3 regions of the Bacillus sp. LJBS17 genome follow, and region 1 is predicted to be linked to each of the others. Evidence: riboswitches for the same ligand, from Rfam matches in the RefSeq annotation. Region 1 holds a riboswitch; each other region holds the start of a gene.
What was found. A riboswitch is a leader RNA that binds a small molecule or an ion and turns the genes downstream of it on or off. The one in region 1 is predicted to bind S-adenosylmethionine.

Region 1 (10,427 bases):
GGGCGTTTTACTGGCGGCCGGAATCCCATTGAAAAAATGGTTGTTGTTTACGATTCCGTTTTTGATTTTAGCATTCGGATGCGTGTGGACAGCCGCAGTTTTTGGAAAAGTGCCGACAACATCGGATAATTTTTTGTTTCAAGCAGGCCCTATCTCAATTAACAGCGATAATGTGTCTGTCGGCATCTCTCTCGGGTTTCGTATTTTATGCTTTTCCGCCTTATCGATGATGTTTGTTTTTACAACCGATCCGATTTTATTTATGCTGAGCCTTGTCCAGCAGTGCAGGCTCTCACCTAAGCTCGCGTACGGTGTCATTGCAGGCTTTCGCTTTCTTCCGCTGTTAAAGGATGAGGTCCAGCTGATTCAGCAGGCTCATAAAATCAGAGGAGGAGCGGCGGAGAGCGGCATCATGAATAAAATCGGTGCGTTAAAACGATATACCATACCGCTATTGGCAAGCGCCATCAGAAAAGCGGAACGGACAGCGCTTGCGATGGAATCGAAAGGATTTACAGGAAGCAGAAACCGGACATACTACAGGACATTGAGCGTGAACCGGCGCGACTGGGTGTTCTTTTGCCTCGTCCTCTTATTATTCGCGGGATCCTTTCTCGTATCTTTATGTTTCGCATCATAAAAAATCCGCTATCACAGATAGCGGATTTTTTTATTGATGATAGTTTAATGCTTGGGCAAGGTTGGTTTTAATAGTAATATTCGAAAAGTCAATCCCCAGCTGTACAGCAGTTTGCGCAATTTCAGGCCTGATTCCTGACAGGGTTGACCGGACACCGATCAGATTAAGCGCCTCAATCAATTTAAAGATCTGGTGCGCCACCATCGTATCCACCACAACAACACCTGACAGATCGATTAACAGATGCTCCACACGTCTTTTCGCACAAGCTTGAAGCGTGTTTTCCAGAATAAACTTCGCCCGTTCGGTATCAATGTCACCGACAAGCGGCAGCAGAGCTGTTGATTTGCTCAGGGTAATGACAGGTGAGCTTAATTCCAATATCATTTCTCTTTGGGCGTTTAATTGCTGCTTGGCATTCATTTCAGCGTGATCAACGAATGTATATATGGTGAAATCAAATACTTTTACAATCAAATCAGCCCATTTTTGCTTCTCTCCCGGTTCAAACGCTGATTCATTTTCTTCTGCGAACTTCTCAAAATACTTCGTATATAATCTCCTGTTTCTCATAAACTCCCGAATGACATACTGAACCGGTGTGTCGAGATGTTTTTGATCGTTGGTCAGCTCAATGACCCACTCTTGAAACTCTTCGAGAAATTGTTTTTCCGGTAAAACATACATGTAATTCAGATGCCGGTAAAATTCTCTGTCCTGCTCTTTCAATTCTTCCGTTACTGTTGCATTATGTAGGGCGTAAAGCGAATTCGGATCACTTTCCTCCATCGTTTCAATCCATTCCTCGGCCATTTGTTCCACATGCTCTGAAAAAAATGCATATAATTTTTCATTCAGTTTCATGACACTGCTCCTTTCCCCAACACTATTATAACTTGACTTACAGTTGAATCCCAGTCATACACGCCGAAGCCATCCAATATTTTGAAAATTACTAATTCTTTGGTGTGTATCCTATTTTTTCAAAATGCTTCAAATGGCTCTGTCCGAGCGCTTGTTTTTTTCATATAATATGAGGCAACACCCTTGAATCCACTTGAAAGCATAAAAAAGGAGGGCTTTTTTATGAATGGTGAAATCCGCTTGATCCCGTATGTGACGAATGAGCAGATCATGGATGTAAACGAGCTTCCTGAGGGCATTAAAGTGATTAAGGCGCCAGAAATGTGGGCAAAAGGGGTAAAAGGCAAAAATATTAAAGTTGCTGTATTAGACACGGGCTGCGACACAAGCCACCCTGATTTAAAAAATCAAATCATCGGCGGAAAGAACTTCACGGATGACGACGGCGGCAAGGAAGATGCGATTTCCGACTACAACGGACACGGCACACACGTCGCCGGAACAATTGCAGCTAATGATTCAAACGGAGGCATTGCCGGAGTCGCGCCTGAGGCAAGCCTATTGATTGTGAAGGTTCTTGGCGGCGAGAACGGCAGCGGACAATACGAATGGATAATTAACGGCATCAACTACGCGGTGGAACAGAAAGTCGACATCATCTCAATGTCCCTTGGAGGGCCAAGCGATGTGCCAGAGCTAAAAGAAGCAGTGAAAAACGCAGTGAAAAACGGAGTGCTTGTCGTTTGTGCAGCGGGAAATGAAGGTGACGGCGACGAACGCACAGAAGAGCTTTCCTACCCCGCAGCTTATAATGAAGTGATTGCAGTTGGATCTGTTTCTGTAGCGCGAGAATTATCAGAATTTTCTAACGCAAATAAAGAGATTGACCTTGTGGCACCAGGAGAAAACATCTTATCCACCCTTCCCAACAAGAAGTACGGTAAGCTGACCGGCACTTCAATGGCTGCCCCTCATGTCAGCGGTGCGCTTGCTTTAATCAAAAGCTATGAAGAAGAATCATTTCAAAGAAAGCTTTCTGAATCTGAGGTTTTCGCACAGCTAATCCGCAGGACACTTCCTCTTGATATTGCAAAAACGCTGGCAGGAAATGGATTCCTGTATTTAACAGCTCCTGATGAGCTCGCAGAAAAAGCAGAGCAATCACATTTGTTGACCCTATAAGATTATTTTTCTTATATAATATACACCACATCATGTAAATAAAAATTTCAAATTCTATGTTGACAATGAATTTGAATTACTGTTAAGATTACCAACAAATGATTCAACTTTTCAAAAAATTAATAACATTTTCTCTTATCGAGAGTTGGGCGAGGGATTGGCCTTTTGACCCCAACAGCAACCGACCGTAATACCATTGTGAAATGGGGCGCACTGCTTTTCGCGCCGAGACTGATGTCTCATAAGGCACGGTGCTAATTCCATCAGATTGTGTCTGAGAGATGAGAGAGGCAGTGTTTTACGTAGAAAAGCCTCTTTCTCTCATGGGAAAGAGGCTTTTTGTTGTGAGAAAACCTCTTAGCAGCCTGTATCCGCGGGTTAAAGAGAGTGTTTTACATATAAAGGAGGAGAAACAATGACAACCATCAAAACATCGAATTTAGGATTTCCGAGAATCGGACTGAACCGGGAATGGAAAAAAGCACTTGAAGCGTATTGGAAAGGCAGTACTGATAAAGATACGTTTTTGAAGCAAATCGACGAACTATTTTTATCCGCAGTAAAAACACAAATTGACCAGCAGATTGATGTTGTGCCTGTTTCTGATTTCACACAGTATGACCATGTACTCGACACAGCAGTCAGCTTCAACTGGATCCCGAAACGTTTCAGACATTTGACTGACGCTACCGATACATACTTCGCTATCGCCCGCGGAATCAAAGACGCCGTATCTAGTGAAATGACAAAATGGTTTAATACAAATTACCATTACATCGTTCCGGAATATGACGAGAGCATTGAGTTCCGTCTGACAAGAAACAAACAACTCGAAGATTATCGCCGGATCAAACAGGAATACGGTGTGGAAACAAAGCCTGTGATTGTCGGCCCTTATACGTTCGTTACGCTTGCTAAAGGCTATGAACCGTCTGAAGCAAAAGCGATCCAAAAACGACTTGTGCCATTATATGTACAGCTTTTGAAAGAGCTTGAAGAAGAAGGCGTAAAATGGGTTCAAATCGATGAGCCGGCGCTCGTTACCGCCTCTAGTGAAGATGTCCGCGGTGCAAAAGAATTATTTGAAAGCATTACAAGTGAGCTTTCATCCTTGAATGTGCTTTTGCAGACGTATTTTGATTCTGTTGATGCTTATGAAGAGCTGATCTCTTACCCGGTTCAGGGAATTGGCCTTGATTTCGTTCACGACAAAGGCAGAAACCTGGAACAGCTTAAAACACATGGCTTTCCGACAGATAAAGTGCTGGCAGCCGGCGTTATCGACGGACGCAACATTTGGAAAGCGGACCTTGAAGAGCGTCTCGATGCCGTTCTTGATATTCTCAGCATTGCAAAAGTTGATGAACTGTGGATTCAGCCTTCCAGCAGCCTGCTGCATGTTCCAGTAGCGAAACACCCTGATGAGCATTTGGAAAAAGACCTATTGAACGGATTATCCTACGCAAAAGAAAAGCTGGCCGAGCTGACAGCTTTGAAAGAAGGCTTAGTATCAGGAAAAGCGGCGATCAGCGAAGAGATTCAGCAGGCTAAGGCTGATATCCAGGCGCTTAAACAGTTTGCAACAGGCGCCAATTCTGAACAAAAGAAAGAGCTTGAGCAATTAACTGATAAAGACTTCAAGCGCCCGATTCCGTTTGAAGAACGTTTAGCCCTGCAAAATGAATCTCTCGGCCTTCCGCTTTTGCCGACGACAACGATCGGCAGCTTCCCGCAGTCTGCTGAAGTGCGGAGCGCACGCCAAAAATGGCGGAAAGCTGAGTGGTCCGATGAACAGTATCAAAACTTTATCAATGCGGAAACAAAAAGATGGATTGATATTCAGGAAGAATTGGAGCTTGATGTCCTTGTTCACGGCGAATTTGAACGGACAGACATGGTCGAATACTTCGGTGAAAAGCTGGCCGGTTTCGCCTTCACTAAATATGCCTGGGTTCAATCATACGGCTCACGCTGTGTCCGCCCGCCAGTCATTTACGGAGATGTTGAATTTATTGAACCGATGACAGTGAAAGACACAGTCTACGCACAGTCATTGACTTCCAAGCATGTAAAAGGAATGCTGACGGGCCCGGTTACAATCTTAAACTGGTCTTTCCCTCGAAACGACATCTCGAGGAAAGAAATCGCCTTCCAAATCGGGCTTGCCCTTCGCAAAGAAGTTAAAGCGCTTGAAGACGCAGGCATTCAAATCATTCAAGTCGATGAACCAGCGCTGCGTGAAGGCCTTCCATTAAAAACCCGCGATTGGGATGAGTATTTGACTTGGGCGGCAGAAGCTTTCAGATTAACCACTTCTTCCGTGAAAAACGAGACACAAATTCATACACATATGTGCTACAGCAACTTCGAAGATATCGTTGATACAATCAATGATCTTGATGCCGATGTGATTACAATCGAACATAGCAGAAGCCACGGAGGATTTTTAGATTACTTAAAAAACCACCCGTATTTGAAAGGGCTTGGCCTTGGTGTATATGACATTCACAGCCCTCGTGTGCCGTCAACTGAAGAAATGTACAATATTATCGTTGATGCGCTTGCCGTCTGTCCGACTGACCGCTTCTGGGTAAATCCAGACTGCGGATTGAAAACAAGACAGCAGGAAGAAACGGTTGCAGCATTGAAAAACATGGTTGAAGCTGCAAAACAGGCAAGAGCACAGCAGACACAGCTAGTATAATTTGAAAAAACCATCTGCATTTGGCAGATGGTTTTTTTCTATAATACAGCCACAATAGTTTCTTATTTTAGCAAATCCCCCAATTACTTTGTTTATTTTGCACTTTTTTAAGAATGTTCTTTGCATTTTTTTCGGCTATACTAATAACACTCTATTGACAGGAGGGATTGGGATGAATCATGAAACGTTCTTAAAACGGGCTGTCACTCTCGCATGTGAAGGAGTGAATGCAGGAATCGGCGGGCCTTTTGGAGCCGTTATCGTGAAAGACGGAGCCATTATTGCAGAGGGACAGAACAACGTCACAACAAGCAATGATCCGACTGCCCACGCGGAAGTCACAGCTATTCGAAAAGCCTGTAAGGTGCTAGGAGCATACCAGCTTGATGACTGCATTTTGTATACGAGCTGTGAACCATGCCCAATGTGCTTGGGCGCCATCTACTGGGCCCGGCCTAAAGCCGTTTTCTATGCAGCTGAGCACACAGACGCTGCCGAAGCCGGGTTTGATGATTCATTCATTTATAAAGAAATTGATAAACCTGCTGAAGAAAGATCGATCCCCTTTTATCAAGTGACACTAACAGAGCATTTATCCCCGTTTCAAGCATGGCGGAACTTCGCCAATAAGAAAGAATATTAAAAGGATCAGGCATGCGCGGCCTGGTCCTTGTTATTTCTCCAAGTAGCGCTATGCCCTGTGCAAATACAAAACAGCAATCATGCGCGCCGGAATTCAGCTTGGCAGACACCGAGCCAGCCGCCCGCTTCACCTGTAACTTTTGGTTTAAAGGCATGCTTCAAACGCTTCTCTGAAGTTTTATCATAAATCTGTGCCCGCCCCGCATGCTCCGACACCAAAAAACATCCTGAGAACACTCAGGATGCCGGTCATTATTTTAATTCTAGTTTTACATCAACATTTCCTCTGGTTGCCTTTGAGTAAGGACAGAATTCATGAGCGGCGTTGACAAGCTCTTGTGCCTTTTCCCGATCTAAATCTTTCGTGTTCACAACAAGTGTGACACCGATTTTAAACCCGCCGTCGCTCTCATCCTTCATGAGGCTGACCTGCCCTTCAATCTCCGAATCAATTTCGATATTCTGCTCTTTGGCTACGTGTTCGAGCGCGCCGCCGAAGCATGCAGCATACCCTGCCGCAAAGAGCTGTTCCGGATTTGTGCCGGTTTGTCCTTCTTTTTTGGCATTTGGCATGACAATATCAAAATCAAGAACACCGTCATCTGATGTAATATGTCCTGCTCGTCCGCCTCGCGCGGTTACTTTTGCTGTAAATAGTGCCATATTTCCCAACCTCCTTATTTGTATCTAGTTGTTATATTTCCCTTTCTGATCTTTTTAAACATGCTATGTTTGCCGAGAATAGGAAAAGTGAGGTTTTTCAGATACAATAGAATCGAATGACAAAAAAGAGTTGGTGAACAAAATGGAAAATAAATTTGATCATATGAAATTGGAGAATCAGCTATGTTTTTTGCTATATGCAAGTTCGCGGGAAATGACAAAGCAATACAAGCCGCTGCTTGATAAGCTGAATATAACATACCCTCAATATTTGGCTTTGCTTTTGTTATGGGAACATGAAACGCTTACTGTCAAAAAAATAGGCGAACAGCTGTATTTAGATTCAGGAACGCTCACTCCGATGCTTAAACGAATGGAACAACAGGGTTTGATTACGAGAAAAAGATCTGAAGAGGATGAGCGGTCCGTGTTGATCAGCCTGACAGAGGACGGAGCGTTATTAAAAGAAAAAGCGGCTGACATTCCAGAGACAATTCTGGGGCTCTCAAAGCAGTCTGGGGAGGATCTCAAACAGTTAAAATCCGCTCTATATACATTGCTGGAAACACTTCATCAAAAAAATTGAGGATGCCTTGTACAGGCATCCTCTTTTTATTTATTCAGCAACTTCAAGTGTCACATCAATATTTCCGGAGGTTGCTTTTGAGTACGGGCAGACGCCGTGCGCTTTTTTCACAAGCGCCTCCAATTCTGATGCACTGACTCCTTCTCCTTTTACTTGCAGCGTCACACCCAGCTTATAGCCCTGGTCCGCTTCATCCTTTAACAGGCTAACATTTGCTGTAACCTCTGTCTCTACTTTTACCCGTTCTGTTCTTGCGACAAGCTGCAGGGCGCTGTCAAAGCAAGCTGCATAACCTGCTGCAAACAGCTGCTCTGGATTTGTCGCTTTTTCTAATTTCTTGGCTCTCGGTGTCCCCGGCATTGCGACATCAAGCTCAAGAACGCGGTCTGATGAAATGACCTTTCCTTCTCTTCCTCCTACCGCTGAAACAGTTGCGGTAAATAATGGCTGACTCATTTTTCATTCCCCCAATATATTTTATACAATTAAATTGTACACAATTAAATTTGAAATGTCAATTTTTCGCGTATAAAAAAGCTTATCTCGTAATGAGATAAGCTTTTTCATTGAACTTTGCCCCGCTATTCACGGATTTGCCCAGTTCCTTTAATGATGTATTTTGTAGAAGTCAGTGCAGGAAGCCCCATCGGTCCTCTTGCATGAAGCTTTTGCGTGCTGATGCCGATTTCGGCTCCGTAGCCGAATTCAAAGCCGTCGGTAAAGCGGGTTGACGCGTTATGATAGACCGCGGCAGCATCGACAGCCGTTTGAAAATATGCCGCGTTTTTGTCATTTTCAGTTAAAATCGCTTCTGAATGATTGGTGCCGTATTGTTGGATATGCTTCACAGCTTCTTGGACGTTTTCAACCGTCTTTACACTGAGGACAGGCGCTAAAAATTCGGTTTCCCAATCTTCTTTTGATGCTTGTTTGCTTGAAGGATGAAGTTCACACACCAATTCATCACCGCGAATTTCAACTCCCGCGTTTTCCAGCTGGTCCAGCAATTCTTTCCCGTGCTGTCTTGCCCAAGCCTTGTGAATCAGCAATGATTCAATCGCGTTGCATACGGAAGGGCGTTGCGTTTTGGCATTTACGACAACCTTTTCTGCCATTTGCGGTTTGGCTGTTTCGTCAATGAATATGTGGCAGTTTCCTGCTCCCGTTTCTAATACAGGAACTGTTGATTCTCTCACAACGAGATCAATCAGTTTCTTGCCTCCGCGCGGAATCAATACGTCTAAGCCATCATTTAACGTAAAGAGCTCTTTTGCTGTCTCTCTGCTTGTATCCTCAATCAGCTGCACAGCGTGAATCGGAAGCGCTGATTGCTCAAGTGCTCTGTGAATGACACTGACGAGCGCTTTGTTGCTGTGGATGGCTGAGGAGCTTCCCCGCAGCACAACCGCGTTCCCTGTCTTCAGGCAAAGGGTAGCCGCATCAACTGTGACGTTTGGCCTCGCCTCATAAATCATTCCTACGACACCGAGCGGCACACGGATTTTTTCAATAAACAGGCCGTTTTCTTTTTCAATCGTTTCAAGAGAGTCGCCGATTGGGTCCGCTAAGTCGATTAAGAGCTCCACCGCGTCCGCGATATCGCGTATCCGTTTCTCATCCAGTGTGAGACGGTCAATGATGTCCGGAGTTAAACCATTCTCTTTTCCGTTCTCAATGTCTTTTGCATTCTCCGCCAAGAGAAAATCAAGTTCTTTGCGGAGTCCGTTTGCAATGAGGCTGAGCGCCTCATCCTTCTCGGCTGTTGTTTTCATGATCATTTCGGCTGCTGCTTCTTTCGCCAGCTTCGCTTTTACAGAAACTTCACTCATTTTTCCGCCTCCTAGTCGTTTACATTGACCCAGTCATTCCTATGAATAACCTCAAACGTTTTCTCAAAATCAAGTTCGTCACTGCGTTTTCCTTTGGCTTCCATAATCTCCTCAGAGGAGTAATGGGTTTGGCCTTTGCCGATCACGCCGCCCGGTCCCCTGACTTCCACGACCGCCCCTTTCGGAAAGCTTCCGTTCACACCCACAACGCCAGCGGGCAAAAGGCTGCTTCCATTATGGATCATCGCCTCCTCGGCACCCGCATCAATGATAATTTCTCCCGATATCGGCGAGTGGAACTGAATCCACTGCCTTGTGTTGTTAACCGAAGATAGTTCTTTGTCTCCGATATAAGTGCCGTCTCCCCTGCCGTCCAAAATGTCCGCAAGTTTTTGCTCTCCGCTGCCAGTTCCAATGAATACTTTCACTCCCAGAGACAGCGCGGTTTGTGCGGCTAACAGCTTTGATTTCATTCCGCCGGTGCCGACCTTTGATCCAGCTGAACCTGCATATCCAAGCAATTCAGGCGTGATCTCCGGCAAATAATCAAATCGTTTCGCCTCAGGATTTTCATTTGGATTGGCATCATACAGTCCGTTAATGTCGGTGAGAATCATGAGCTGGTCCGCGTGAATCAATCCGCTGACTAACGCAGAAAGCATATCATTATCTCCGAATGTCAATTCTTCAACAGACGTAGAATCGTTCTCGTTGATAATCGGAATGACGCCGCGTTCCAATAATTCCATTATCGTAGCATACGCGTTTCGGTACCGTTCTCTTTTCGAAAAATCATTTCTCGTTAAAAGGATTTGTCCCGGAGTCAGTGAGTATTGTTTAAATTGATTCATATATTGCTGCATTAACAGTGTTTGTCCGACCGCGGCCGCCGCCTGTTTTCCTTTGATGGTAACGGGACGGGATGGATAACCGAGGCTGGAAAACCCCGCCGCTACGGCACCTGAGGTAATCAGAATCATTTCATGCCCCGCTTTTTTTAACACGGAAATCGCCTGAACATGCTCTCTGATTTTTGCCTCATCAATGCTTCCTTTGCTATTCGTGAGCGAACTGCTTCCTATTTTCACTACTATTCTTTGTTTTTTCATTTATTCTCCTCCGCGGCTCTTCTACAATAAAAAAACCCATTTCATCCTGATTCATAAGGACGAAATGGGTTTCCGTGGTACCACCTTGATTGAACGCGCTTGTGCACGCTCCGCTCTCCTGTAACGCCAGGTTATGCGCCTAGGTTTTCCCCCTAGGACTCCAAGGCAGGTTCGGCAGGTTTCATGCGGCAAAATGTTTCAGCGATTC
Region 2 (10,427 bases), 1.9 Mb from region 1:
TTAAAGACGATGCCTTGCGCTTCAAGATCTTCTTTCATGTTGTGGTATACAACCTCAGATTCGTACTGAGCAGAAACACCCGCAAGGTATTTTTGTTCAGCTTCAGGAATACCGAGCTTGTCGAATGTTTGCTTAATTTCTTCAGGAACTTCATCCCAAGAACGCTCTGAACGCTCAGACGGTTTTACGTAGTACGTAATTTCGTCAAAGTTCAGTGAGTTTAAATCTCCGCCCCATTGAGGCATCGGCATGTTGTAGAAATGCTCAAGTGATTTCAAGCGGAAGTCAAGCATCCATTGAGGCTCTTCTTTCATGCGAGAAATTTCTTCTACGATTTCTTTTGTCAATCCGCGCTCTGAACGGAAAATGGAAACGTCCTTGTCGTGAAAACCATACTTGTATTCACCAATATCAGGCATTTTTTTAGCCATCCATTTTCACTCCAATCCTTTTAATTGCCGCCTTCTTCTTTCGCGACTCCTTTTTCAAGTGCTTTCCATGACAGGGTTGCACATTTAATACGGGCCGGGAATTTTGAAACGCCTTGAAGGGCTTCAATATCCCCGAGATCTATAGAATCATCATACTCTTTCCCTTGCATCATATCCGAGAAAATCTTAGACATGGAAAGGGCAGTTTCAATATCTTTCCCTTTAATCGCCTGAGTCATCATCGAAGCGGATGCCATTGAAATGGAACAGCCTTCCCCTTCAAACTTCGCATCTTCCACGATGTCTCCGTCAAGCTTCATTGTCAGTCTGATGCGGTCGCCGCATGTCGGATTGTTCATATCCACGACAATGCTGTCATTCAAAACCCCTTTATTTCGCGGGTTTTTGTAATGATCCATAATCACCTGTCTGTACAATGTATCTAAGTTTGCATTAAAAGACATTTGTAAAATACTCCTTTGTCTTTTGAAGAGCTTCCACAAGCTTATCAATCTCTTCCTCTGTATTATACAGATAAAAGCTTGCTCTTGCAGTAGCAGTTACATCCAGCCATTTCATCAGCGGCTGCGCACAATGGTGGCCGGCTCTGACTGCGATTCCCTCCGCATCAAGCACAGTCGCCACATCGTGCGGATGAACATCATCAAGGTTAAATGTGACAAGCCCGGCACGCTCTTCCGGCCCGTAAACCGTTACGCCGTCAAGCTGGCGGAAGCGTTCAAGCGCATAAGCTGCAAGCTTGTGCTCATGGCGGGAAATCTCATCAAGACCGATTTCTTCGAGAAAATCAATGGCGGCACCGAGGCCGATTGCTCCTGCAATAATCGGCGTACCCGCTTCGAATTTCCACGGAAGCTCTTTCCAAGTTGATTCATAAAGCCCGACAAAGTCGATCATTTCACCGCCGAATTCGGCAGGCTCCATGTTTTCCAGCAGGGCTTTCTTTCCGTACAGCACACCAACACCAGTAGGTCCGCACATTTTATGGGAAGAAAGCGCAAAGAAGTCGCAATCGAGATCCTGCACGTCAATTTTCATGTGAGGCGTGCTTTGTGCACCGTCCACCACAATGACAGCCCCATTGTCATGAGCGATTTTCGCCATTTCTTTAATCGGGTTGACCGTGCCGAGAACATTAGATACATGAGACACCGCAACAATTTTTGTGTTGCTTGTGACCGTTTCCCTGACGTCTTCTAAAGAAATCGTTCCGTCTTCCTGCAGCGGAATATATTTTAATGTGGCGCCAGTTGCTTTTACAGCCTGCTGCCACGGAATGATATTCGCATGATGCTCCATGTAGGTGATGACCACTTCATCACCAGGTTTCAGGTTGGCGCGCGCATAGCTTAACGCCACCATATTCAGTGATGTGGTCGTGCCTTTTGTGAAAATAATCTCAGCCATTGACTTCGCGTTAATAAACTTGCGGACTTTTTCACGCGCTCCTTCATAACCATCTGTCGCTCTGGTTCCAAGTGTATGGACGCCCCGGTGAACATTGGAATTGTATTGGTTATAATACTTATCCAGTGTTTCAATGACAGCACGCGGCTTCTGGGAAGTCGCCGCGCTGTCGAGATAAACGAGATCATGTCCGTTCACTTGCTGATGAAGGATCGGGAACTGTTCACGAATATCTGTGATATTCATTACTTCACTTTCCTTTCGATAACAGAAACTAATTGTTTCTTAACGCCTTCAATCGGAAGTTCATTTACTACCGGTGCAAGGAATCCGTAAATGACTAAGCGTTCTGCTTCTTCTTTCGGAATTCCGCGGCTCATCAGGTAGTAAAGCTGAATAGGGTCCACACGGCCGACAGATGCCGCATGTCCTGCAGTTACATCGTCTTCGTCAATTAAAAGAATAGGGTTTGCGTCTCCGCGTGCTTTTTCGCTGAGCATCAGCACGCGTGATTCTTGCTCCGCATTCGCTTTAGAAGCGCCATGTTCGATTTTGCCGATTCCGTTAAAGATAGAAGAAGCGGAATCCTTCATCACACCGTGCTTCAAGATATAGCCTTCAGAAGCTTTACCGAAATGGATGATTTGTGTTGTGAAGTTTTCTGTTTGCTCTCCTCTTCCGACAACAACCGTTTTCGTATCGCCGTATGTGCCGTCACCGTAAAGGTTTGTTGTGTTTTCGGAAATCGTGTCGCCATCGTTCATCAGGCCGAGAGCCCACTCGATTTTGCTGTCGCGTCCGCGCGCAGCACCGCGGCGGTTCACATAAGTTGTCACACCGCTTGACAGATTATCCACCGCACCGTATGTCACGCTGGCATTATCACCTGTGATGACCTCACTGATAATATTGAAGACAGCGTCTTTCGGGTTTACAGTGCTGATGTAGTTTTCTACATATGTTACAGAGCTGTGGTCTTCAGCCACAATCAGCACGTGGTTGAATAGAGCTGTATCATTGCTTTCGTGGACATAAACAGCCTGAACCGGCGTCTCCACCTGAACATTTTTCGGAACATAAAGGAATGCTCCTCCGTTAACAAGAGCCGCGTGAAGTGCAGTTAACTTATGTTCGTCAACCTTCACGCCGTCCTTCATAAAGTATTTCTCCACCAAGTCGCTGTGCTCGCGTGCAGCAGTCAGAATATCAGTGAAGATGACGCCTTTGTCTTTCAATTCTTGAGAAAGAGAAAGATGTGCCGGCGTCTGGTCACGCTGTACGTATAATGTTTTATCTTCGTTTTCAATGTCGATCAGCGCTTTTACTTCATCAGTCAAATCTTCTAATGAAGAAAGCGGTTCGTTATCTACTGTATGCTTCGCGAAATTCGTGAAGTTCCAGTTTGTGATTTTTGTTTTGTCAGGTTTCGGCATCGGCAGATCCTCAGCTTGTTCAAGAGCCTGTAAGCGCAGGTTCTTCAGCCAGGCAGGTTCTTGGTGCTTTTCGGAAAAGCTTTTGAGATACTCCTGATCTACGGATAGTTTTGTACCTAGTGTCATATTAATCCCCCTAACGCTTACGCTTCTTGGCCAACAGTTTCGTCTTCAATGCCAAGTTCTTGTTTGATCCAGTCATAACCTTCTGCTTCAAGACGCTGTGCAAGCTCTGCACCGCCGGATTTTACAACGCGGCCTTGCATCATAACGTGAACAACATCCGGAGTGATGTAGTTTAACAGGCGCTGATAGTGAGTGATCATCAAGCAGCCGAAGTTTTCGCTGCGCATTTTGTTGATCCCTTTTGATACAACTTTCAAAGCGTCAATATCAAGACCTGAGTCAATTTCATCAAGGATGGCGATTTTCGGTTCAATCATCATTAATTGAAGGATTTCGTTGCGTTTTTTCTCCCCGCCTGAGAAGCCTTCGTTAAGATAGCGCTGAGCCATTTCAGGGTCCATTTCAAGGAACTCCATGTTTTCGTCCATTTTGCGGATGAATTTCATGAGAGAAATTTCATCGCCTTCTTCTCTGCGCGCGTTGATTGCTGAGCGAAGGAAGTCGGCATTTGTCACACCGCTGATTTCACTTGGGTACTGCATCGCAAGGAATAAGCCTGCCTGCGCACGCTCGTCCACTTCCATCTCCAGTACATCTTTGCCGTCAAGCGTGATGCTGCCTTTTGTTACTTCATATTTAGGATGCCCCATAATAGCAGCTGATAAAGTGGATTTACCAGTTCCGTTCGGGCCCATTACTGCGTGGAATTCTCCACCTTTTATTTCAAGGTTTACACCCTTTAAGATCTCTTTCCCTTCGATTTCAACGTGAAGATCTTTGATCGTTAATGTTGAAGCAGCCATATCTATACCTCCAAAAATATATAATCATTATTCTCATTTTATTCTCATTCTAATTTTATAACAAATGAAAAGTAAATACAACTTTTTATCGTGCCTTGCACATTCCTCAAGTTTAACAAAGATCAGCACTTTATTAAAGCGATTGAAAAAGAAAAAGAGTGGATTCCCACCCTTTTTTAAAAGATTGATTTTCTCAATAAGCTCCCGCAGAAATCCGCTTGCTTTTTTCATAATCAAGCTCTCTCTGCCGCTCTACTTTCATTCTTGTTTCCAGCCGGCGTCCATATTCCTCGTATCCAATTCCGTGTGACAGCTGCATCGCTTTTTCCATTTCTGACGTATAATCGAGGTTCAGTCTGTCCTGGCTGCTGCAAATAATGAATCAATCCCTTCATATATTTGCTTTTTATTGTACCAGTGCTGCGTTGGATGCCGCAAAAACGATTTGGCATGAAATAGCGGCAGATGAGACGAAAGCATCCTTTCAGAACAAATGAGAATGGTTTTTCGGAATATTCCTTCTCTTAATGCGTGGTGTTTCCGAATTCCTCAATGCACTGTTGAACGACTGTCACGCCTTGGCTGAAAGCCGCGCCGCCTCCAAATGCCGCTGCCACACTGACGGCTTCGAGAATGTTTTCTTCTGTCGCTCCCTGATCGAGACAGCCTTTTGTATGATAGATCATGCAATATTCGTCCTGAGCATTGATGGCAATTCCGAGGGCGATCAGCTGTTTTTCTCTTTCAGTCAGAGAATTCCCGGCAAAGCACTGTTCAGTAAATTCGTTAAATTTTCTTCCCATCAGCGGCATCTTTTGTTCAAATGTGCCTAAACCATGTTTATATTGTTTTAACGCGTCCTGCATGCTTCCTCTGTCTTGATTCAAAGAAAATCCCTCCATCTGTTTAACATTCCTTTTTATTATGAACAGCTTTTAGGAAAATACGCGAAAAAAACCCCGGAATTCTCATCCGGGGTTTCAGTCTTATTCAGATACAGGAAGCACAGCTCCGTCGTATTTTTTCTCGATGAAGTCTTTGATCTTTTTAGAGTGAAGAACTTCCATCAGCGCTTTTATTTTTGCAGAATCTTCTTCGCCTTTTCTTACTGCGATGATGTTAGCGTATGGGTTGTTTTTCGTTGATTCTACTTCAATTGCATCTTTTTTAGGATTTAATTTATTTTGGATCGCATAGTTTACATTGATGAAGGCCGCGTCTCCTTCTTTGTTTTCATATGCTTTTGCCGTTAATTCAGGCGCCACTTTTTTGAATTCAAGGTTTTTCGGGTTTTTCTTAATGTCTTTCAGTGTTGCGTCAATTGTTTCTACCTTAGAATCAAGAGTGATTAATCCAGCGTTTTCAAGCATTGCAAGCATACGTCCTTGTTCAGCAACGTTGTTTGTCAGAATGATTGTCGCACCGTCTGGAAGGTCTTTCAGTGATTTGTATGTTTTAGAGTAAATACCGAATGGCTCTAAGTGAACAGCGCCGGCATTCACAAGTTTGTAATCTGTGTTTTCTTTCATTTCTTGCTCAAGGTAAGGAATGTGCTGGAAGTAGTTCGCGTCCACTTCTTTATCAGCTAAAGCTTTATTGTACATTTTGTAATCACTAAGCACTTTCACTTTCAGCGTATAGCCTTTTTCTTTCAGCAATGGTTCAGCTTCTTTTAAAATTTCCGCATGCGGTGTTTTTGTTGCCGCAACGACAATTTCTTTCTTGCCGGATTCAGCGCCGTTATTCGAACCGCAGGCAGCCATGACTCCTGCAAATACAAGCAGTAATGCACCCAAAAATAGCTTTTTCAATGTAAATCCTCCCTTATCGTTTGTCTATAATATTTGTTATTAGATCACCGATGATTTGAATAATAAACACGATGATTAAAATAAACACAGTAGCAACGAAGGTAACATCAGCGTTATTAGACTGATATCCTTCTACGTACGCAAGGTTTCCAAGGCCTCCTGAACCAATGGCTCCGGCAATTGCCGTTGAGCCGATCAAAGCGATGGCAGTAACCGTAATGCCAGAAATAAGAGCAGGCATTGATTCCGGAATCAGCACTTTGAAAATAATCGTAGACGTTTTCGCGCCCATTGATTTAGCGGCTTCAATCACACCTTTATCCACCTCACGCAGCGCGATTTCAACAAGGCGCGCGTAAAATGGTGCCGAGCCGATTACCAGCGCCGGCAATGCGGCGTTTGGCCCTAAGATCGTGCCGACTAAAAATTTCGTAAAACCTAATAGTAAAATAATTAAAATAAGGAACGGAATCGATCTGAATATGTTAACAACGGCCGCAATCACAGAGTTGACCGCTTTATTCTGCCAGAGGCTTCCTTTGCTCGTCAGAAAGAGCAGCAAGCCGAGGATGACCCCGATGACAAAAGCAAACAGTAAAGAAATCAGCGTCATATAAAGTGTTTCATATGTCGCGTTCCATAATTCAGTTAAATCAACGTTTGGGAAGTATTTTTCAAACATTCGTGATCACCTCTGCTTTCACCTGTTTGTCATTAATGAATCGGATCACGTTTTGCACTTCTTCCTCGTCTCCGTCAATGTGGATGAACAGTGAACCGTAAGCCCCATCCTTCGTCTGCGAAATTTTCCCTTGCAGAATATTGACGCTGACATTGAAGTTTCTGATCATCTCTGTAATCAGAGGCTGTTCAGCTGACTCACCGACAAATGTGAGCTGAACCATTTTTCCTGATGCTGTATCATCAAGAAGGTGCTGAAGCGTCTCTTTCGTTTCTTCCGGCTCTGTCACCTGCTGAACAAATCGTTTTGTCATTTGTTCCTTTGGATTTTTGAAGACATCGAGAACCTCGCCTTCTTCGACCACCTTGCCGTTTTCCATGACGGCGACTCTGTTGCAGATTTTGCGGATGACATGCATTTCGTGCGTAATCAGCACAATCGTCAAACCGAGTCTTTCATTAATATCGGACAATAGATCCAGAATTGAATCTGTCGTTTGCGGATCTAATGCTGATGTCGCTTCGTCACAAAGAAGAACCTTCGGATTGTTTGCAAGCGCTCTGGCAATTCCGACACGCTGCTTCTGACCGCCGCTCAGCTGGGACGGATAAGATTTTTCTTTTCCTTCTAAACCTACCAGTTTAATCAGTTCATTGGCGCGCTTGATCCGCTCGCTCTTTTTCACCCCGGCAATTTCTAAAGGAAACATGATATTATCTCTGACAGTCCGCGACCAAAGCAAATTGAAATGCTGGAAAATCATACTGATCTCATGGCGTGCTTTTCTTAAACCGCGTCCATTTACTTCATTAATCTTGGTTCCCGCCACTTCCACGGTTCCTGAGGTTGGTTTCTCAAGGCCGTTCAGCAGACGGATTAAGGAACTCTTACCAGCTCCGCTATATCCTATAATTCCAAAAATCTCACCTTTTTTAATGGAAAGCGAGACGTTTTGGACAGCATTGACATCTCCATGTTTCGACTTGTAAACTTTTGAAACATCCTGAAGATTGATCAAAGCAATCACCTGCCTTAACACTATTCTAAGAAATCTTCCGGTTTTTTCTGCAAAAGAAAAGCCTTTCTGCACACTTGAGCAGAAAGGCTTATATAAAATGCCTTTCTCTCATCTTTCAAAGCTGAACGCTTCGTGTGAATTGGCACCATTTCAACAGTGTTGATGGTTGCCGGGCTTCATAGGGCACTTCCCTCCACCTCTCTTGATAAGAGAAATATATAGTCTTTTTCGTCCGGAAATTCTTAATGTAGAATAGCACGGCGAATGATTAAATGTCAATAAAATAAATGATGTCAACTTTTACTATTATAATAATTTATTATTTTTTAATTTTTTAAAATCCTCTGAAAAAATCCATTTGTCAGCCAGAGAATGGCTTCCAGCTTTAACAGGGCCCTGAATGACCCCTTTACTTTGAGGCTTCCGCTCTGAATAAGGTGCTGAAGGGAAATGTCTCCGTGCAATAAATCAATAATTTCCGTTTGGTTTCCGTAAAAGGTCAGGTTGGACGTTTGGGGCGGAGAAACTTTTTTCATTTCTCCCTGTTCGTTTATTGAGACGGTTAAGGCTTCTGCTTCTCCTTGGAAGGTAATGAGCAATGTTGAGGCATTCAAAAGGGGTTTTAAAAACAGATGCTGATACTCATCTTCTAAAACTTCCGCTTTCTCCATATGTACAACCTCCTATTTGTTGGTCATACATACACATTTCTCTCTTTGTCGCAAGAACCCCTTTATAAAACGAACGACAATTTCATTGGATATGCTGAGAAATATGTCATAAATGGGATGCGGAAGATGATTTTTGTTTGATCAGCTCATATAAATAAGAAACGGAATGAAATGCATATCCTCTTTCGACCATCTTTCCGCCTTTAAACAGCAGAAAACAAGGGACGCTTTCAATTTGATACGCTTTTGCGAATGTCGGAGAGTAATTGACATTGTTTTGATAGAAGGCGACATCCGGCAGCATTTCTTTCACCACTGTCAGCATTTTGCTTGCAAGCTGGCAGGTGCCGCAAAACGGAGTATATAAATATAGAAGGTACACATCATCTTCAATGTGATCAAGTTCGTGTTCTTGGAGTTCTTTCATGCTATACACCTCGGGACTTTCTTTCAAGAAAAATAGTATGGACATTCAGATTCGCACGCAGCAATACAGAAGCGATATGGTGCCTGGGCGCAGCCGCTACTTCCTTATAGGCTCTGTCGACATGGAGATGGCAGGCTTCATTAAATTCACGCTTCAGCTGTTTTCTCAATTTCTCACCTGATTCATCAGCATCAACTAATATATAGACGTCTTTATCATAAAGCTCGTCAGCCAATTCCTCGAGCCTCAGCTGGCTGATTGTTCCGTTTGTGCAGATAATGCGCACCGGTTCATTCAGGACGCTTTCGATTTTCTCTTTATCTGATTTCCCCTCGACAATCATAACCTTTTCCAGCTCATCCATCTTCATCTTGTTCACCTGCCGCGTCAAATTTGAAACGTTCAGATTGTAAAAGAAGGCAGTGAAATTCACCGCCAACATTAACACCAGCCGTTTTCGTAGTCACAATCTACATATTTTGCGTCGTCTCCAGAGACCACATCGGCTGTCTTATAAAATTTCTCATTTTCAAAGGAATAACCGGACTTAAGCTCATATTCATTCATGCTTGTCATTTGGCCGATCATCTCATTATCATGATATAACGAGAGCCGGCCATTTTGAAAGCGGCCTGTCACGTCATTGGTGACATCGAGCTTTTGTTTGTCGAAAGCCATATTGGACACCTCCCATAACGTTAGCGTGTCCAATTGCTTTTACGGCTATCCTGTTTTAGTCTTCTTGTGTCATCTCTTCGTATTGCTCTGCTGTCATCAGTTTTTCAATTTCAGAAGCGTCAGATGGCTCAACGACGATCATCCATGCTTTTTCGTACGGAGATTCGTTGACGAATTCCGGACTGTCATCAAGATCTTCGTTTACTTCCACAACCGTTCCGTTAATCGGTGCATAAAGCTCAGATACCGTTTTAACGGATTCAACACTGCCGAATGGCTCGTCCGCTTTGATTTCAGCGCCCACTTCAGGAAGTTCGACAAACACGATGTCGCCTAGTTCGGACTGGGCAAAATGCGTAATTCCGATTCTGGCTTTTTCTCCTTCAACTTTTACCCACTCGTGTTCTCCTGAGTAACGCAAATCTTTTGGTATGCTCAATTGAATCCCTCCATTTTTTACAGCACTACAATAAGAAGATACCACACTTTTCAAAAAAAATTTACATTAAGCCCAGTTTTCTTCAAATTGGTCTTCTTTAAATCCGACAGTCACTTTTTCACCGTCTGTTGTAAGCGGGCGTTTGATCAGCATGCCATCTGAAGCCAGCAGCTCGAGCTGTTCGTCCTCTGACATGTGATACAGCTTTTCCTTGAGATTGAGTTCGCGGTATTTCATGCCGCTCGTGTTGAAAAATTTCTTGAGATCCAGCCCGCTTTTTTCATAAAGCGCTTTTAATTCTTCTTTGCTTGGCGGCTGCTCAGCAATATGTATTTCGTTTATTTCTTTTCCATGCTCTTCAAGCCACTTCTTTGCTTTGCGGCACGTTCCGCATTTAGGGTACCAGTAAAAAGTTAACGACATCTTCTTCCCCCTCAATAAAATAATCGAGGTTATTTTAACACAGTTTGTTTTAAAAAC
Region 3 (10,427 bases), 1.7 Mb from region 1:
CAACGTTATTTCACAAAAGCCATGATAAAATCGCTGAATCCCTCCCGCCTGAAACACATGGCAAAGTGGCGGCCGCGGTATTTAACCTCGGCTATTTGCCGGGCGGGGACAAATCAATTACGACAAACGGCAGTTCTACGATCAAAGCAATTGAACAGCTTCTCGGCATCATGAGAGACGAAGGTCTGATTGTTCTCGTCGTCTATCATGGCCACCCGGAAGGCAAAGCTGAAAAAAACGACGTGCTCGAGTTTTGCCGGGACTTGGACCAGCAAACAGCCCGTGTATTATCATACGGATTTATCAATCAGCAAAATGACCCGCCATTTATTATCGCCATCGAAAAAAAAGCTCAGATCAGCAAATGATTTGAGCTTTTTTCTTTGAGTTTTTCATCCAGGACATTTTTTGAAATTTCCGGTAGGCTCTGCCGTTGATATAAAAGAAAAGGGAGGTTTTTCCGCTGGCTTTGATCAGCTTCTTTGCGAGCCGGCCCATCTCCTTTTGGCCCGCCACTTTATCATCTGACAAATAAACGCCAAGCAAGCCGCGATTGATTAAACGATGGAAGTTTTCATGCGGAATGCCTTGTAAATGCTCGTCGGCTTTATGGATAAAGTGTTCAAGCCGGTCCATCATCTCTTCATGAGACTGATAATACGAGCAGAAATTCAAGTCTCCTTCCAGCAAGTCCTCCTCTTGATCAATCAAATAATCAAGCAGGATATGAAGGCCCTGTATGTAAGGAAAATAACTGTCGCGGATTTTTTTAGCGGTGCTTTCTGTGAAATCAGGCTGGAACGAATACGCAACCAGACAGAAAATGCCTAACGTTGAGCCTGCACAGGCTGAAAATTCATACCATTCCATCTCAGGCAGCTCTGATTCATATTGAGTAAACCACTTTTCAAGCCGCGGAACACGCTCATGCTCAATAACGTGCTTATGCACCTGCAAATCGCAATAATAGCCGCACAGTTCAAGCAGATAAGGTTTAATCATGTCATAGTGCTCAATGGAGCCGAGAACACGCTGGCACGTTTTGACCAGTTCATGCAAATATCCGCTGTCATCCTGTTCTTCCCTGAATTGATAATAGTTTTGCAGTTCCGCCCCAACTGTCAGTGCGTCCTGCATTGAGGCATGGAGCATCCGAAAATCCTGCGGGTCCAGCGAGGTGCTGCGGTCACACAGATTGTCCAAATAATCACTAATCGTTTGATACGCGATGATAAACTCGACACATTTCTGCTTTTGGCTGCCTGACAATAAGGCCAGTATGCCGCCGCCTTCACAGTGAAACGTTTTGTCCCGAATACTTGCGGTTGCCTGTGCTTTCAATTCACTGTTATGAATCGATTCTGATTTTTGCTTCCATATGTCCAGCTCTTGATGAACGAGCGGAAAAATATCTCGATATACCTTTGCCATCAATCCAAAAGGATGTTCCGGTACTGTCAACACATGCACCCCCTACTAGTTCAAATATATTGATCAGTAAACGCTCTTGCTGCTTTAAAGACATCTTCTCTCTCGGGTTCATTGAAGATCTCATGGTAAAGCCCTTCCCACTCTCTGTATGCTTTATTATGAGAAGCAACACCATTAAACCACTTGATGACCATCGTTTTGTCAACAAGCTTGTCATCACCGGCTTGCATCACAAGAAGCGGAACTTTCAAAAATGCCTCTGTCGGCACCATTGCCGATTCAATTGTCTTTAAAAGCTCTCTGTACCATCTGACAGAAACTTTCCTGACGTATAACGAATCATTTTGGTCAGCCTCGATGACGTCCTCATTGCGCGTCGCCATATCAATTGATAATCCCGAATCAACCTTAAGTGACGGAGCGATGACATTCAGGCCTTTTGATGCAAGATCAAGCGCTTTATTCACTTTAATTTGCAGTCCGAGACACGGTGATGATAAAATAATTCCCGTAATCTTGGGATTTCTTTGCTGTTTAATCCATTCAATCGCGACCAGACCGCCCATGCTGTGACCTAGAAGAAAAACCGGCAGATCAAAAGTTCGCGCTTTATCTATCCAAGCATCTACTTCATCAATGTATTCTTGAAACGAGCGAATATGCCCTCTCGCTCTTGTCGTTGTTCCCTGTCCAGGCAAATCGCCCATGACAACGTGATAACCCGAGGACCGCCACATTTCAATCAGCCATTTATATCGTCCGTGATATTCACTTGCCCCGTGAATAATTACAATCACGGCAACAGGTCTGTCTGCTTTCCAGGTCCACATGCTCTTCACCTCATACGAAATTTAAATAGAGAAAGAAGGATGAATCTTATGATCTACCCTTATAAGGAACACAAGCCAGATATCCACCCAACAGCCTTTATAGCTGATAATGCAACAATTACCGGTGATGTCGTGATCGGAGAACAGTCCAGCATTTGGTTTTCTGTTGTCATAAGGGGAGATGTTGCGCCGACCAGAATCGGAAACAGAGTCAATATCCAGGATTTAAGCTGCCTCCATCAAAGCCCGAACAAGACGCTGCTCATTGAAGATGACGCCACGATAGGCCATCAGGTTACACTTCATAGCGCTGTTATCCGCAAGAACGCCTTAATCGGCATGGGCTCAATCATTTTAGACGGAGCCGAAATTGGCGAAGGCGCTTTTATTGGTGCCGGCAGTCTTGTCCCGCCTGGAAAAACCATTCCGCCTGGCCATCTCGCCTTTGGCCGCCCTGCAAAAGTCATCCGCCCTTTGACGGAAGAAGACCGAAAAGATATGCAAAGAATACGGTCAGAATATGTAGAAAAGGGCCAATATTATAAATTTCTTCAACAAACATAAGACCTGCTTCGTCTTACTTTACCATTTTTCAAATTATATTTGAAAGCAATAACCATCGTTAACCCGGACGTCATCACAGTTCGGGTTTCGATTTTTCCATAAAACGTTCACATATAGCATGAAACGTATGACTTTTATCTTATCACAAAACTATAAACAGCCTCTGCAAACACACATACCTATTCTTTCCTGTTCTCTATTTTCTATGAGCACACACAAAAAGAGCCCACTGGGAGCTCTTTTTGTCAGCTGATATTTCGTTCGCTGGCAGCAGCCGCATTTTTTTTGTGAAACCCTTTTCCATAGTACACAGCCAGCAAGATGAGAAACCATATCGGCCCGATAATCACGGCTACTCTTGTATCAGGGCTGTAAGCCATAAGAATGACGACGAATGCTAGAAATGCCAATGACACATAAGACGTAAACGGAAATAAAGGCATTTTGTACTTTAATTGTTTCTTTTCTTCCGGCTTCAAACTTTTCCTGTATTTTATTTGAGAAAGCAAAATGATTGCCCACGTCCAAATCGCTCCGAAGGTCGCAATACTTGTAACCCAAGTAAATACCTTCGCAGGGACAACATAGTTTAACAGCACTCCGACTAATAAAGCCCCCGCTGAAGCCAGAACAGCTTTACCCGGGATGCCGCCTTTCGTCAGCTGACCGTATGCTTGTGGCGCCTCTTTCTGTTCCGCCAAGTTAAACAGCATCCGTCCTGTGCTGAAAATACCGCTGTTGCATGAAGACAGCGCGGCAGTCAACACGACAAAGTTAATGATACCTGCCGCCGATGGAATGCCCACTTTTTGAAATGTGAGAACAAATGGGCTTCCTTGAGAGCCAATTTCCTGCCACGGATAAATAGACATAATGACAAATAAAGCGCCTACATAAAAAATCAAAATCCTCCAAAATACTGTATCGATTGCTTTGGCTAACGATTTTTGCGGGTTTTTTACTTCGCCAGCCGTCACCCCGATCATTTCAATCCCTAAATAGGCGAACATGACCATTTGAAGAGACAATAGAACCCCTTTTAAACCATGAGGGAAAAATCCTCCGTTGTTCCACAAATTGCTGATTCCAGTGGCAATGCCCCCATTGCCGACTCCTGCAATAATCATCAATAAACCGACAGCAATCATGGATAAGATCGCAACAATTTTAATCAATGCGAACCAAAATTCCAACTCACCGTAAGCTTTGACAGCCAGGAAATTAACACCCGTCATAATGACCAGTGCCGATAACGCCCAAATCCAGTTTGGCACGTCAGGAAACCAGAACCCCATATAGATACCGACAGCAGTAATTTCGGCCATACAGGTGACAACCCATAAAAACCAGTAGTTCCACCCTGTTAAATAGCCTGCAAGCGGTCCCAAATAATCACGCGCATACCTGCTGAAGGAGCCTGCGACCGGTTTTTGAATGGCCATTTCCCCAAGCGCTCTCATAATAAAAAACATGACCAGGCCGCTTGCGGCATACGCTACCAAAATACCAGGCCCTGCTAATTGAATAGCTGATGCGGAGCCGAGGAACAACCCTACTCCTATAGCAGCTCCTAAAGACATTAAAGAAATATGCCTTTCTTCGAGTCCGCGGTGCAGCTCTTGTTTTTGTTTTTGCATGCTTCTTCTCCCCTAGAAAAAAATATCATTATATCATTTTTCTGAATATTCCGTACGGATTGGGTAAATCAATGATGATGGAGAAATAAAAGGATAACAACAAGGCTTTCGACTACTCGAAAGCCTTGTTGTCTGTTACACAAAGATGACTTCTTTAGGCTGATGGCTCAGCTCTTCAGGCATATACCGTTTTTCAATATTGATGCTGTGCCAGATCATAAAGATCAGTACAGTCCAGATTTTACGGCTGTTATCAGCCTTGTCCGCACAATGGTCTTCAAGAAGCTGAAGGACATAATCCTTATGGATATAAGCATCCGTTTGGCTTTCCTGAATAATATTCCGCACCCATTCGTTCATTTCGTTTTTCAGCCAATGACGGATCGGTACAGGGAAACCGAGCTTTTTGCGGTTTAATACATGCTCAGGCACAATTCCTTCAGCGGCTTTGCGAAGAAGATACTTCGTCGTGCCGTTCTTCGTTTTCAGCTCATCAGGAATTTTTGAAGCGACGTCGAATACGACTTTATCCAAGAACGGCACACGCAGTTCCAAAGAATTCGCCATCGTCATTTTATCCGCCTTTAACAAAATGTCGCCGCGCATCCAAGTGTGGATATCGACATACTGCATTTTATTGATATCGCTGTACGAGCTGCTTTCCGTAAAGTAAGTCTTCGTCACATCGCGATATGAAAGGTTCGGATTATAATGCTTCAACAGCTGCTTTTTGACAGACTCTTCAAAGATTTTCGCGTTACCGATATAACGATCTTGAAGCGGAGTACAGCCGCGCTCAAGCAGGCTCTTTCCTCTCATACCTTCAGGCATAACGGCAGCAACGTGCAGAAGCATCTTTTTCAAGCCGGACGGAATCCGTTCAAACGGTTTAAGCGAAAGCGGTTCACGGTAAATGTTATATCCGCCGAAGAGCTCATCCGCTCCTTCACCTGATAAAGCAACCGTAACATGTTTTTTCGCTTCTTTTGCAACAAAGTACAACGGAATCGCTGCCGGGTCAGCTAGCGGGTCATCAAAATGCCATACGATCTTCGGAAGCTCATTCATGTATTCCTCAGGCGAAATGACTTTGCTGATATTTTCGATGCCCAGCGCCGCTGCCGTTTCTTTCGCTACATCAACCTCACTGAAGCCCTGCTGTTCAAAGCCGACAGAGAATGTTTTTAAGCTTGGATGAAATTCCTTCGCAACAGACACAATAAAGGAAGAATCAATCCCGCCAGACAGAAACGAACCGACAGGAACGTCACTTCTCATATGAACGTTTACAGAGTCATAGATCGCGTCTCGGACTTCTTTCACAAGCTTGTCTTCTTCAGTCTGAACCGGCTTGAAGTTCGCTTTGAAATACGTTTTGAATGTGATATCGCCGTCCGGGCGGATTGTGAATTGTGAACCCGGCTCTACTTTTTTCACATGGGCATCAAGCGTGCTTGGTTCAGGAACAAATTGGAAAGACATGTACTGCTGCAATGCCTCTTTATCTATTTCAATATCATTCTGAGCAACCATTAAACTTTTTCTCTCTGAGGCAAAATAAACCTGATCATTGATCGTTGTGTAGTACAACGGTTTAATGCCGAATGGATCTCTTGCCCCATAAAGCACATGATCGTTTTTATTCCAAATCAGAAAGGCAAACATACCGCGCAGTTTGGACGCCGCTTCTTCTTTATAGTGACGGTAAGTCGCAAGAAGAACCTCTGTGTCCGAATCCGTGTTGAATGTGTACCCCTTTGCTTCAAGCTCTTCTCTCAGTTCAATATAGTTATAGATTTCTCCGTTAAAGATAATCCAATATGTTTCATCTTCATATGATAAAGGCTGTCCGCCATTTTCTACATCAATAATGCTGAGCCGTCTGAATCCGAAGCCGACGTGCTCATCATGGAAATATCCATCACTGTCAGGACCGCGGTGAACGATCATTTGGTTCATTTGTTTGATTAGTTCTTCTTGATCAGCGGTTTGAGCTAACGGATGCTTGTTAAAAACCCCGACAAATCCACACATAGTATTGCCTCCATAATTAAAATTGTCATCATTGAACCCCTATTTATAGACGCTGTGAATAGTATTTGGTTTCACAGTTATGTAAAAAAATAAACATGAATACAACGATAAAAAAGGGAAAGCCGCTTAACCAGTAAGCGGCTATAAAATTATTCTCCTAACGCTTCTTTACGCAGCTGCTCCGCTTTGTCTGTGCGCTCCCATGGAAGGTCAACATCGTGACGTCCAAAGTGGCCGTACGCAGCAGTTTGTTTGTAGATCGGACGGCGCAAATCAAGCATTTTGATAATGCCGGCAGGTCGTAAATCAAAGTTATTGCGAACAACTTCAATCAGTTTTTCCTCAGAAGCTTTTCCTGAACCGAATGTGTTGATTGAGATTGACACAGGCTGTGCAACACCGATCGCGTAAGCAAGCTGTACTTCGCAAGAATCAGCAAGCTCAGCCGCAACGATGTTTTTCGCAACGTATCTTGCCGCATAAGCTGCAGAACGGTCTACCTTCGTCGCGTCCTTACCTGAGAACGCGCCTCCGCCGTGGCGTGCATAGCCGCCGTACGTATCAACGATGATTTTGCGTCCTGTAAGTCCCGCATCCCCTTGAGGGCCTCCGATTACGAAACGTCCTGTAGGGTTGATGAAATATTTTGTTTCTTCATCAATCAGCTCTTCAGGAACAACCGGATTGATGACATGTTCTTTAATGTTGCGCTGAATTTGCTCAAGTGTAATTTCAGGATGATGCTGAGTTGAAATAACAATCGCGTCAATGCGGACTGGTTTGTTATTTTCATCGTACTCAACCGTTACCTGTGTTTTGCCGTCAGGGCGAAGGTACGGAAGAATATCTTCTTTACGGACTTCACTTAGGCGGCGGGCTAATTTATGGGCAAGTGAAATTGGAAGAGGCATAAGCTCTTTCGTTTCGTTGCACGCATAACCGAACATTAATCCTTGGTCACCCGCACCAATCGCTTCAATTTCTTCGTCGCTCATTGTGCCTTCACGGGCTTCAAGCGCTTGGTCTACGCCCATCGCGATATCAGCAGACTGCTCATCAATTGATGTTAAAACCGCACAAGTTTCCGCATCAAATCCGTATTTTGCACGTGTGTATCCGATTTCTTTAATGGTTTGGCGAACCGTTTTCGGAATGTCAACATACGTAGAAGTTGTGATCTCTCCGCTTACAAGAACCAAACCTGTTGTCACAGATGTTTCACAAGCAACACGCGCGTTAGGGTCTTTCTTTAAAATTTCATCTAAAATGCTGTCAGAAATCTGGTCACAGATTTTATCCGGATGCCCCTCCGTAACAGATTCTGATGTAAATAAACGACGATTTTTACTCATGATTTGCTTCCTCCTGCACAAGGCCTCCCGAAAGACCTTGTATATATGATACGGAACTCGCTCCCTCTTATACAATGTACAGTTATATTAGAGAATGTTAATTGGCATATTTATGAAATAAAAAAACCTTTTCCATCGAGGAAAGGGTTTGGTCTTTGTGCCTTTCACTCTTATCGCTCAAGGAATCATACAACCTTGCAACAGGTTAGCACCTTGGTTGTCTCACTCAGTTGAACATAATAAATAACAGAGAAACCGGTTGCTGGGCTTCATAGGGCCTGTCCCTCCGCCAGCTCGGGATAAGAGTATCCGCTCAATGAAATATCTTATCGTAAAAGGGTTTGCAATGTCAATATGATTCAGAAGAAATAGGCACCTATATTGAGGGAAAACAATGGAAATGCACACACAAAAAATAATAAATAGTATAGACTATTTGAAAATATATGTTATACTAATTCACAATTAGCAAAACACAAAAAACGATAAAGGAAGGTTTCATATGAACTCAGTTGATTTGACCGCTGATTTACAAGCCTTATTAACATGTCCAAATGTGCGTCATAATTTATCTGCAGCACAGCTAACAGAAAAAGTCCTCTCCCGAAACGAAGGCATTTTAACATCCACAGGTGCTGTTCGTGCGACTACAGGCGCTTACACAGGACGCTCACCTAAAGATAAATTCATCGTGGAGGAAGAAAGCACGAAAAATAAGATCGATTGGGGCCCGGTGAATCAGCCGATTTCAGAAGAAGCGTTTGAGCGGCTGTACACGAAAGTTGTCAGCTATTTAAAGGAGCGAGATGAGCTGTTTGTTTTCGAAGGATTTGCCGGAGCAGACGAGAAATACAGGCTGCCGATCACTGTCGTAAATGAGTTCGCATGGCACAATTTATTTGCGCGGCAGCTGTTTATCCGTCCGGAAGGAAATGATAAGAAAACAGTTGAGCAGCCGTTCACCATTCTTTCTGCTCCGCATTTCAAAGCGGATCCAAAAACAGACGGCACTCATTCCGAAACGTTTATTATTGTCTCTTTCGAAAAGCGGACAATTTTAATCGGCGGAACTGAGTATGCCGGTGAAATGAAGAAGTCCATTTTCTCCATTATGAATTTCCTGCTGCCTGAAAGAGATATTTTATCTATGCACTGCTCCGCCAATGTCGGTGAAAAAGGCGATGTCGCCCTTTTCTTCGGACTGTCAGGAACAGGCAAGACCACCCTGTCGGCAGATGCTGACCGCAAGCTGATCGGTGACGATGAACATGGCTGGTCTGATACAGGTGTCTTTAATATTGAAGGCGGGTGCTACGCTAAGTGCATTCATTTAAGCGAGGAAAAGGAGCCGCAAATCTTTAACGCGATCCGTTTCGGGTCTGTTCTCGAAAATGTCGTTGTTGACGAAGATACACGCGAAGCCAATTATGATGATTCCTTCTATACTGAAAACACGCGGGCAGCTTACCCGATTCATATGATTGACAACATCGTGACTCCAAGCATGGCCGGCCATCCGTCAGCAATTGTATTTTTGACGGCTGATGCATTCGGAGTCCTGCCGCCGATCAGCAAACTAACGAAGGAGCAGGCGATGTACCATTTCTTGAGCGGTTACACGAGTAAGCTCGCCGGAACCGAACGTGGTGTCACGTCTCCTGAAACGACGTTCTCTACATGCTTCGGCTCACCTTTCCTGCCGCTTCCTGCTCACGTCTATGCTGAGATGCTCGGCAAAAAGATCGATGAACACGGCGCAGACGTTTTCTTAGTCAATACCGGCTGGACCGGGGGCGGCTACGGCACAGGCGAACGAATGAAGCTTTCTTACACTAGAGCAATGGTCAAAGCAGCGATTGAAGGTAAATTAGAGGATGCTGAAATGATAACTGACGATATTTTCGGCCTGCACATTCCGGCACATGTTCCTGGCGTTCCTGATCATATCCTTCAGCCTGAAAATACGTGGACCAACAAGGAAGAATACAAAGAAAAAGCAGTCTACCTTGCAAATGAATTCAAAGAGAACTTTAAAAAGTTCGCACATACCGATGCCATCGCCCAGGCAGGCGGCCCTCTCGTATAAAAAACAAAAGCCAAGAGCAATTATGCTCTTGGCTTGTTTTAATTGACGGAATGCAAAGAAGTCAGCTTGTATGTAATGATGGTCCGGCCTTCTTCCCATTGAAGCTTCTGCACTTCAGCTGTGCCTGACTTTTCGCCAAACTTTGTTTTGCGTACATCCATTGGAATCTCCATCGGATATACTCGGTATCCGTCCTTCTCTAACGTGAATATATTTTCATCTATGCGAACTTCTTTTCCTTTTGTCACAATCAGTGTATTAAATTCAACAGGCATTCCCAAAGTGAAATCCCCTTTCGTTCTCTTTTTTCTTTATCATAACATATTTCACTGTCAGCGGTTTTTCATCCATTGTGTGAGCTGCCGCACGATACGCCGGTTTTCTTTTGGCGGGAAATAATGTGTGAATGTACTGTAGTACCACGTCTCCACCGGCTTATGCAGTTGTTTTAGCTTCTCTTCAAATAAATAGGAATGCTGAATCGAAACATTTT

Region 2: it holds a riboswitch for S-adenosylmethionine, as region 1 does, so the genes downstream of both, metN (methionine ABC transporter ATP-binding protein MetN) here and metE (5-methyltetrahydropteroyltriglutamate--homocysteine S-methyltransferase) in region 1, are expected to answer to the same signal.
Region 3: it holds a riboswitch for S-adenosylmethionine, as region 1 does, so the genes downstream of both, metK (methionine adenosyltransferase) here and metE (5-methyltetrahydropteroyltriglutamate--homocysteine S-methyltransferase) in region 1, are expected to answer to the same signal.

What each region holds. Positions count from the first base shown of each region.
Region 1 covers NZ_CP079759.1:1,361,173-1,371,599, reverse strand. The annotation lists gene thiX (HMP/thiamine ABC transporter permease ThiX) at 1-640, shown strand, start outside; gene rsbRB (RsbT co-antagonist RsbRB) at 671-1,504, opposite strand; gene isp (serine protease Isp) at 1,727-2,686, shown strand; SAM riboswitch class I at 2,819-2,974, shown strand; gene metE (5-methyltetrahydropteroyltriglutamate--homocysteine S-methyltransferase) at 3,102-5,390, shown strand; gene guaD (guanine deaminase) at 5,563-6,033, shown strand; partial or broken gene KXZ66_RS07100 (hypothetical protein) at 6,082-6,258, opposite strand; gene KXZ66_RS07095 (organic hydroperoxide resistance protein OhrB) at 6,285-6,695, opposite strand; gene ohrR (organic hydroperoxide resistance transcriptional regulator OhrR) at 6,838-7,281, shown strand; gene KXZ66_RS07085 (organic hydroperoxide resistance protein) at 7,312-7,737, opposite strand; gene proA (glutamate-5-semialdehyde dehydrogenase) at 7,863-9,110, opposite strand; gene proB (glutamate 5-kinase) at 9,122-10,219, opposite strand.
Region 2 covers NZ_CP079759.1:3,263,277-3,273,703, forward strand. The annotation lists gene sufB (Fe-S cluster assembly protein SufB) at 1-431, opposite strand, end outside; gene sufU (Fe-S cluster assembly sulfur transfer protein SufU) at 452-895, opposite strand; gene sufS (cysteine desulfurase SufS) at 885-2,105, opposite strand; gene sufD (Fe-S cluster assembly protein SufD) at 2,105-3,418, opposite strand; gene sufC (Fe-S cluster assembly ATPase SufC) at 3,436-4,221, opposite strand; gene KXZ66_RS16905 (YuzK family famiily protein) at 4,415-4,552, opposite strand; gene KXZ66_RS16910 (carboxymuconolactone decarboxylase family protein) at 4,746-5,123, opposite strand; gene metQ (methionine ABC transporter substrate-binding lipoprotein MetQ) at 5,208-6,032, opposite strand; gene metP (methionine ABC transporter permease MetP) at 6,046-6,714, opposite strand; gene metN (methionine ABC transporter ATP-binding protein MetN) at 6,707-7,732, opposite strand; SAM riboswitch class I at 7,838-7,944, opposite strand; gene KXZ66_RS16930 (SCP2 sterol-binding domain-containing protein) at 8,059-8,403, opposite strand; gene KXZ66_RS16935 (thioredoxin family protein) at 8,510-8,830, opposite strand; gene KXZ66_RS16940 (toprim domain-containing protein) at 8,832-9,194, opposite strand; gene KXZ66_RS16945 (YusG family protein) at 9,272-9,508, opposite strand; gene gcvH (glycine cleavage system protein GcvH) at 9,564-9,947, opposite strand; gene KXZ66_RS16955 (arsenate reductase family protein) at 10,014-10,370, opposite strand.
Region 3 covers NZ_CP079759.1:3,027,760-3,038,186, forward strand. The annotation lists gene KXZ66_RS15635 (tRNA 5-(aminomethyl)-2-thiouridylate-methyltransferase MnmM) at 1-368, shown strand, start outside; gene tbcS (tetraprenyl-beta-curcumene synthase) at 358-1,461, opposite strand; gene ytpA (phospholipase YtpA) at 1,482-2,261, opposite strand; gene KXZ66_RS15650 (gamma carbonic anhydrase) at 2,310-2,825, shown strand; gene alaP (alanine permease AlaP) at 3,071-4,462, opposite strand; gene asnB (asparagine synthase (glutamine-hydrolyzing)) at 4,598-6,496, opposite strand; gene metK (methionine adenosyltransferase) at 6,646-7,848, opposite strand; SAM riboswitch class I at 8,016-8,154, opposite strand; gene pckA (phosphoenolpyruvate carboxykinase (ATP)) at 8,351-9,934, shown strand; gene KXZ66_RS15675 (DUF2584 domain-containing protein) at 9,973-10,215, opposite strand; gene KXZ66_RS15680 (alpha/beta hydrolase family protein) at 10,267-10,427, opposite strand, start outside.